Regions from separate parts of the Cytobacillus dafuensis genome, predicted to be linked through region 1. Evidence: riboswitches for the same ligand, from Rfam matches in the RefSeq annotation. Region 1 holds a riboswitch; the other holds the start of a gene.
The links. Region 1 has a riboswitch for FMN ahead of ribD (bifunctional diaminohydroxyphosphoribosylaminopyrimidine deaminase/5-amino-6-(5-phosphoribosylamino)uracil reductase RibD). Riboswitches for the same ligand answer to the same signal wherever they lie in the genome.
Positions count from the first base shown of each region.

Region 2: it holds a riboswitch for FMN, as region 1 does, so the genes downstream of both, FSZ17_RS15155 (ECF transporter S component) here and ribD (bifunctional diaminohydroxyphosphoribosylaminopyrimidine deaminase/5-amino-6-(5-phosphoribosylamino)uracil reductase RibD) in region 1, are expected to answer to the same signal.

Region 1 covers NZ_CP042593.1:2,957,259-2,961,477, forward strand. The annotation lists gene ribE (riboflavin synthase) at 1-508, opposite strand, end outside; gene ribD (bifunctional diaminohydroxyphosphoribosylaminopyrimidine deaminase/5-amino-6-(5-phosphoribosylamino)uracil reductase RibD) at 490-1,605, opposite strand; FMN riboswitch at 1,731-1,878, opposite strand; gene FSZ17_RS14020 (EcsC family protein) at 2,012-2,839, shown strand; gene FSZ17_RS14025 (peroxiredoxin family protein) at 3,169-3,744, opposite strand; gene FSZ17_RS14030 (hypothetical protein) at 3,889-4,219, opposite strand, start outside.
Region 2 covers NZ_CP042593.1:3,181,288-3,185,506, forward strand. The annotation lists gene FSZ17_RS15145 (YpbB family protein) at 1-811, opposite strand, end outside; gene FSZ17_RS15150 (ferredoxin) at 1,083-1,331, shown strand; gene FSZ17_RS15155 (ECF transporter S component) at 1,446-2,030, opposite strand; FMN riboswitch at 2,197-2,375, opposite strand; gene FSZ17_RS15160 (GerMN domain-containing protein) at 2,932-4,170, opposite strand; gene sigX (RNA polymerase sigma factor SigX) at 4,145-4,219, opposite strand, start outside.

The DNA of each region.
Region 1 (4,219 bases):
CCAGGATAGTATCCTTTGCTGTGTGTGGAATAATGGATACTGTTACGGACTGATCTGTTATTCCAAAAATAGTTAAAGATGTTCCATCAATTGCAATGGATCCCTTGTTTATTACTAGATGATTTAATGAACCTGGAATAGATATGTCAATGTAAATGGCATTTTCTTTTTTCCTCTTGTTTAGAATTTTTCCAGTTCCATCTACATGTCCCGTTACAAAATGCCCCCCAAAACGCCCATTTGCAGCCATAGCCCTTTCTAAATTAACCATCGTTCCTTCCTTAACTGAAGATAAGGAGGTACTTTTAAACGTTTCAGGCATCACATCTGCGGAAAATTCTTCACGTTGGAATTCAGTAACAGTTAGACATACTCCATTGACTGAAATGCTATCACCAAGCTGGATATCTCTTATTATTTTTGTAGCTTGAATCGTTAATTTAATTGTGTTTCCATTTTGAATGGCTCTTTTTACAGTTCCAAGCTCTTCTATGATTCCCGTAAACATGACAATTCTTCCTCCTCTAGAGGCCTAGCTATAATTTTAAGATCACATCCAATTGTTTGTACTGACTTGAACTTGAGTTTTTTTGCATGCTCGACAATCTCAATACCTTGTCCACCAATAAAAGGGATTGCGGTTACTCCGCCAATTATTTTTGGTGCAACATATAAAATGATTTGCTGATAAGCATTATTATCGATAAAGGAGGAATGAATCTCGGAACCTCCTTCTACTAATAACGACATTATGTTTCTTTTTCCTAACTCTTTTAGCACTTCCGGAATAAGAATAGTTGGCTGTGATAATGGTACAACTTCTACATCAAATTCTCTAAAGTTTGCTACTTTTTCTAAATCTATCTCATTTCCAGTAAAAATAATCGTATTTACCGCTCGATCTTGTATCACATTTGATTCAAGAGGAGTCCGTAAATACGTGTCTAATACAACTCGAATGGGATTTCTTCCACCTCGGGGCAGTCTGGTGGTTAAATGTGGATTATCATGAATAATGGTATTCACGCCTGTTAAGATTGCATCATGTTCATGTCTTAATTGGTGAACATCTAATCTGGATTCTGGAGAGGTAATCCATTTGCTGTCACCTGTTTTTGCCGCTGTCTTTCCATCCAAAGAAACAGCTGCTTTTATTGTTACAAAAGGAGTTTTCGTTTTAATAAAATGAAAGAATGGTTCATTCATGGCATGGGCTTCCTCATTTCCTATGCCAATTTCAACTTCAATCCCAGCCTCTTTTAGTTTGGCGATTCCTTGTCCAGCAACGAGAGGATTTGGATCGAGTCCTGCTACGATTACCCTTTTGATTCCTGAATTTATTATCAAATCAGCACAGGGAGGAGTTTTACCATGATGGCTGCAAGGTTCAAGAGTCACATATAGATCTGCTCCTCTTGCTTGTTCACCAGCTACATTGATGGCATGGACTTCTGCATGTGGTGTTCCTGCTCTTAAGTGTGCACCAAGTCCAAGTACTTCACCATTCTTGATAACTACTGCTCCAACCTTTGGATTAGGGCTAGTTTGCCCTCTTGTAGCTTGAGCCATTTTTAAGGCTAAATCCATATATTCAATATCATGCATTTATTTGTAGTTCCCCCTTTCACTAAAATTCTCCAACAAAAAACCCCGCACACAACTCATGTACGGGGCATAATCGCATAACGAAATAAGCGTTAAAAAAATGATTTTTTTACGCAAATAATCATTCATTTCTTCTCCCATCCAGACTTTAACTGTCGGCTTTGGAGTTTCACCAAATCCACCGTTTTCAACGTATTGAAACCGGGTCACGGACTAAGAGGACAGTACCTCATCACCGCCGGTTGGGAATTTCACCCAGCCCCGAAGAAATCATATTCGAATAATTAAATAGTATCACGAGGTTTCCGAATAAACAATGTGTATGTCTCAAAGCATAAAAAAAATTGAAACCATTAGCCTTTAAGATCGTATATTACTCATCTGATAATGGAAGGATTTATGTGTTGTGATTGAAACAAAAGAACAATTATTTCATGAGCTTAAAATATGTGAAAAGTGGGAAAAAGAGCAGAGCGACCTTTGGTTTTGGGAAAAGCTAGGGCGGCTTCCATTCAAGCTTTTAGACAAGTTTACACCTGCCTTTTTGCAAAAAAAAATCGGCGTGATTATTGATGAACTAGGTCAGTATGTACAATCAGGAGGAAGATATTTAAGCTCGGTATCCTCCTTAAAAGCATATTACCCAAAAATGGATGTTACAACTTTGGAGGATGTAAAATCACTTCCGATATCTACAATGGACGATGCGGTAGCAAAGCTTACAGGCAATCGAAAGAAACTTGCTACCATTCAAGGGGCTGGTACTGGGTTTGGAGGATTTCTTACTATATCAATCGATATTCCCATGTTGCTGGGAATTCAGTTGAAAACTCTACAGGATATTGCCATTTGCTACGGATATAACCCAGATGATACGAAGGAAAGATTATACATCGTAAAAATTCTGCAATTTGTCTCTTCCGATATTGTTGGAAAAAAAGCGATCTTACAGCAGCTATCCATAATTGATTCTCCAAGTGAAGGTCCAAATAGAGAGGTCATCTCGGAAATTCAAGGATGGCGGGAAGTAGTCTTTACATATCGGGATCAAATCGGTTGGAAAAAGCTGTTTCAAATGATTCCTATTGCAGGACTCTTATTCGGAGCAGTCATTAATCGATCTGCGGTTACCGATATTTCTGAAGCAGGAAAGATGCTCTATCGAAAGAGAAAAATTAATGAACGATTATCACTAGAAAATGAAAAAGAAAGAAGCTGCAATGCTGATGAATAGCCTTGCAGCTTCTTTCATTAATTATGGAATGACAAAGTTAAAATTACTTGTTGATTTCCGCTGCAGGCACTTAGCGATCGCGGGCGGTCCGGAAGCCTCCTCGTCGAAGAGCGCTCCTGCGGGGTCTCCCTTTGACTCGCTTCTCCCGCAGGACATTGAATAAGCTTCCTAGAATAATCAACGCACGAAGGAAATGCGAATGCATTTTCGAGGATCTCGCGCCTTCCGCTCCAATCAACAACAAAATAGGATTGTCCACAATGAGCATTAACACACCTTATGGAATAAAGTATAACTTTTTTGAATCAGAGAAATATCTAGCTGTACTTTTATGGTAATCGTTTGATTTCATGCTCCATTACTTCTTCATTTACAGCTCCTAACACTTTTTTACGAATAACACCATCTGAGTCGATAAAAAAGCTTGTTGGATACACCCTAATATTATAATCATTAGATGCACTACCTATTTCATCAAGCGGGATTGTGAAGGTTAGTTCATTATTTTTTACGAACTCATCAACATTGGTACGGCTTTTCTCAGAAGTCGTAACATTAACCGCTAAAATTTCAAAACCTTCGTTTTTATATTTATTATATAATTTTTCCATATAAGGCATTTCAGCCTTGCATGGCGGACACCAAGTAGCCCAAAAATTCAATAAGATTGTTTTCCCTTTATAATCACTTAGCTTCACAGTATTACCTTCCAAGTCTAATAATTCAAAATCCGGGGCTCTATTCCCCTCTTCTAAACCGACTGGAAGCTGATCAGCATTTTCTATCTTCTCGTATTTCTTCGGTTGTTCAAGATTATTTACAATACCTTTTTCTTTAAGGATTGTCTTGTCAATTATAAATAAGCAAAGGATGATAATTCCCGCTACCAGCAAGAATTTTTTCATTCAAACACCTCATTAATGTAATCCAGAAGGAAGTTTAATTGATTTAATCATACTATATCAAACCAATTGAAGCTATTGTTCTGCACTAGAGGCACATGATTGTTGAAGACATCTTTTGATCTTTAAAATGATAGAAGTGAAAAATTAGTGATTTGTAGACTGAAACAGTTTTACTAAAAGTGCATATACAAGTAGCTTTTCCTCCACGGGCAATTGTTGTTCAAATATTAGTATGGGCGTATTCGGATCTTTAAATCTTTTACCCCACTCTATCGGCATCCAACCTTTACGCAATCTCGCAATATTTTTGCAGCCCTTTAAAAACTGAAAATCCATAAATAATCTTGATTGCTTTAGTAAAAAACTCCGATTTTCATGCCCAAAAATAACGGCTATACCATTTCCTAATGTATTCTGTATCTTTATTGAATGAATCTCGATTCCTGAACTCGCTATTTCAATACGATTCTTCTTA
Region 2 (4,219 bases), 220 kb from region 1:
AGAAGCCTTTTTTGATCAAATCATAAGTCTTCTTTGCAGAGTGAGTTAGTGATACATTTTCTTTATCTTCCGTTACAAACAATCTCAATATTGGAAAATCAGTCGGATTCGCCTGGATAGTTTCAAGCATATAATGAATTAGTCCTTTAAACCGGAATTGATAAGTATCATTATCCAAGTTCATTTTTTCAGCAGCTTGGCTCGAGGTAAGTCCAATAATCTGATACCCTGTTAATCTTAATACAAGTAACGAAGGGTCAATTTCTCTATATCCTTCAAGGCACTCTACTAATTCTTTGTAAAGTTTAACGCCGAGTTCTTCTCTGTTCAACCCAGTACCTTGTATAAAACCTTTAAGCCAAAAATGAACTTCTTTTTTTCGTTGAATCGGGATAAACTTTGAATCCCAGCTTTTCAAATGCGAAACGACTTGTACCGCTAGTGACAGCCTTTCCCAAAATAGCTCTGTTACTTGATGGAATTTCCAACCATTTAACGACTTAGGAATTGGCTGTTTCTCAAAAAACAATTTCATCTGGTTTAATCCATCTGAAGTTAATCGAAAGCGTTGCTGAGGAAAGCCTTCTAGAAATCCTTGTTTTTCCATTTCCAAAACCAATTCCTCAAATTCAATACGTGTTAAGTCAGTAAAAGTATGGAAAAGGTTTGTTAATTGAAAGAAATGAGCATCTTGTATAGTTTGAGCAGACTTTTTCCCCTTCAATAAGTGAAAAATTGAATAGATGGTTCGCTGAGCATCAATACGATGTAAACAAAATAATATTAGCATCTTTATTAAAGAGTCATTCATTCGATCACCATATATGTATACTATTAAGGAATTAATAATACAATTTAGTATAGTTTAAAAATACTTCTATTTTTATTCTATCACGAATGAAAATAGAGAACCTCTTTAATTCTTACTTTTCTAAGAACCTTGTGTGATAAGCATTCTCAATACTTTTCCTATTGAAAAGTTAAGCATTCAGTTTTACAATAGGGATGAGGAATTCGTTTCCATCTTTATAAAAGATCAAAATTAAGAATAATTCGCTTATTATTTTGGGAGGTAATTTTTCATGGCAAAGTACACTATTGTTGACAAAGAAACATGTATTGCATGTGGAGCATGCGGAGCAGCTGCACCTGATATTTACGATTACGATGATGAAGGCATTGCATTCGTTACTCTAGATGATAACCAAGGAATTGTTGAAATTCCTGATGTATTAATTGATGACATGATGGATGCTTTCGAAGGCTGCCCAACAGATTCAATTAAAGTTGCTGATGAATCATTTGATGGCAACCCACTTAAATTTGAATAGTCATTTCTTGATATAAATTATTTATTGCTCCCTTACTCTAAGATGTAAGGGAGTTTTTTATAGAATCAATAATAAAAAGCAACGGTGCAGGCCGTTGCTTTTTTAATTTCAATATTAAGCTGCACTTTTTAATGATTTTTGCTTGCTAATCCAAGTGTTCATCCTTGCAAAAATAAGCATAAATACGGTCGTAATGATTAGACCTTTTATAATATTAAACGGCAAAATGCCTTTTATAATCATTGTACGCATTTCAGGCGCTGACATGGCAGGCATATTTAAGAAGAATGTATAGGCAGGTAAAATGAGAAAATAATTTAACACACTCATCATAATTGCCATTATAAACGTTCCAGCTACTAAACCAAAAGTCATGCCTTTTTTTGTTTTTAGCTTGTTATACACATAGTAAGTTGGTAGAACAAACAAAATACCCGCAATAAAATTGGAAATATGGCCAACAGGTACACCAGTAGCACTACCTGTCATGAAATAATCTAAAATATTTTTAAACAATTCAACTAAAATTCCAGCCACTGGTCCAAAGATTAACGCTGCGATTAATGCAGGGATATCGCTGAAGTCAATCATAAGAAATTGCGGAAATGGCGGCATCGGAAAATTCAACAGCATTAATACATAAGCTATACTGCTTAACATCCCAATTGAAACTAAAGCTTTAACTGAAAATCTATTCATGTTCCTCTCTCCTAATTAGGACTATCTCTCCTAAAGAAGAAAGGTTCAGCAGTCAAAGTTAAGCCCAGACAAAATAAAAACCCCAAGTATGACACTTGAGGGAGATTTTCCAAGGCTCACTAAATAAACGTTCAAATAACCTGCAATTTTTGAACGTCTGCAGAACCTCCATCTTCTCCCATCCAGACTATACTGTCGGCTTTGGAATCACACCAAATCCTGCCCAAGCAAAGATATTATCCAAAATTGATATCGGATAAATGTCTCCTCTTAAAAAGGCTCGCGGGCTTAGAGAAACCTCTCATCACCGCCGGTCGGGAATTTCACCCTGCCCCGAAGATAGACCGTATTGTATTTTACAAATAATATTATACTTGAAAGCATAAAAAATGAAAAGGTTTACTCGTCAACTTTAATCAGTGATAAATATGACAATCTAACGACTTTATTAAATTAAAGCGATTACACGTTAAATATGCACAATCAATTGAATTGACATATAACTATTGTTTTGTAAAATTATCGTCTCAATAAATCGGATTATCCTTTAATAAAAAAATAGAAGACATTAACCGACATCCTACATTTTTACAGATGTCTATTAATGTCTTTTTTAGGTTTATTTAACATTTTTCTAAAATTGATATTTCATTATCATTATTCCTAGAGCTTGTACATACTTCCTCCTATAAATAATAAGCTGATACAAAGCCCCATTAAACATGCAATAATAAATCGTTTTAAATAATCCCGCATTTTTTCCTCCTACATCATTACATAATCCTAGACCTCTATTACAATATTCACACTATGCTGACTTGATCCTATTTAGAACCACATAAAGTAAAATATGCATTTTGACTATATAGAAAAAGACGAACCAAATGGATCGTCTTAACAATTAATGGGTTATCGTTCGTTTATTAGCTGCGACTGGAACCTTAATTTCATGATCTAAATTAAATTTTCCTATTTTATCTATTTGTGCATTTTCCAATTTCACTGCATCATAATTGAATTCTTTTGCTGTTAGCAGAATGGCTTCAATTGTATGCAATGTTTTGGCGTCGTCATTAATAGTAGAGCCTTTCTTAAAGCGAATCGTCAATTTGTTTTCTGCAGGACCCTTTACTGTTTCAAACTGAATATCTTCAGGAATAGAAGGAATTAATTTCTCATTTCCCGTTCCCTTTCTCATTGATGAAAACGCATCTTCAATTGTACTTACTTCCTCACTATTTGGAACAATAAATGGTTTTGATTCTGCCTTGCTAGGATAATAAAAATAATAAGCATGGTTTCCAAACTGATCATCACCAGGCACAAATTTCTCAATCGTCCCATTATACCCAAAATCAATTCCAGGATTTCCATCTGTTGAAAAATTAGTTTCTTTAATATTTAAAGACTTCATCGTACTGGTTAAAACCTGAGATAAAATATTCTCAGTAGAACCTGAAAAACTATATGACTGATTTGCTGGAACATCAAAATTTAATATTTTTTTATCTTCTTCATATTTTAATTCAGCCATTAAAGGGTAATAATCGTACAAACCCCAGTCATTCTCAGTAAGCCTTTTCATATTATCTTCAAAAAGTTTAAATTTTGTTTTATTCTCTTCATTTGAAACAATAATACTTACAGGCACAATAAATTCGACATTATCATCGGGTATAGCATAAGTCAAAACTTCGCGACCAGCAATATCCTCTTCATAAACAGCCGTACTTTGATCCTCGGCCTCTATTGAGCGTAAACCAATATTTTCATTCATATCATTGCTTTCTTTTGCTGCAAAAGGTACTGCACTTTCATCATTGGTAGAATTTTGCTCTTTGTCTTGGGTTATATTCTTTTTTTCCATTGCTATCTCGGCACCTGATGAAGATTTATCTGCTGATTCCATTGATTTTTCTTCTGTATTCTGAAAATTAAATAGGCTGGGAACAAGTATGAATAATAAGAGTAAAGCTGCTGCAGTCGCTGCAGTTGGCATTATCCAAACTTTATGCTTTCGCCTGCTTAATTTTATTGAAATGTTTTGATAAATTTCCTGCGGATCCCGTTCATCTATAATTTTAGGAAGTTGGCCTAATAATTCCTCTATCTGCTCATCGCTCCACTCTGACTTCCTCAATATCCATCCCCTCCTTTCTTCTTTTATCTTCCATATGTCCTTTAAGAAC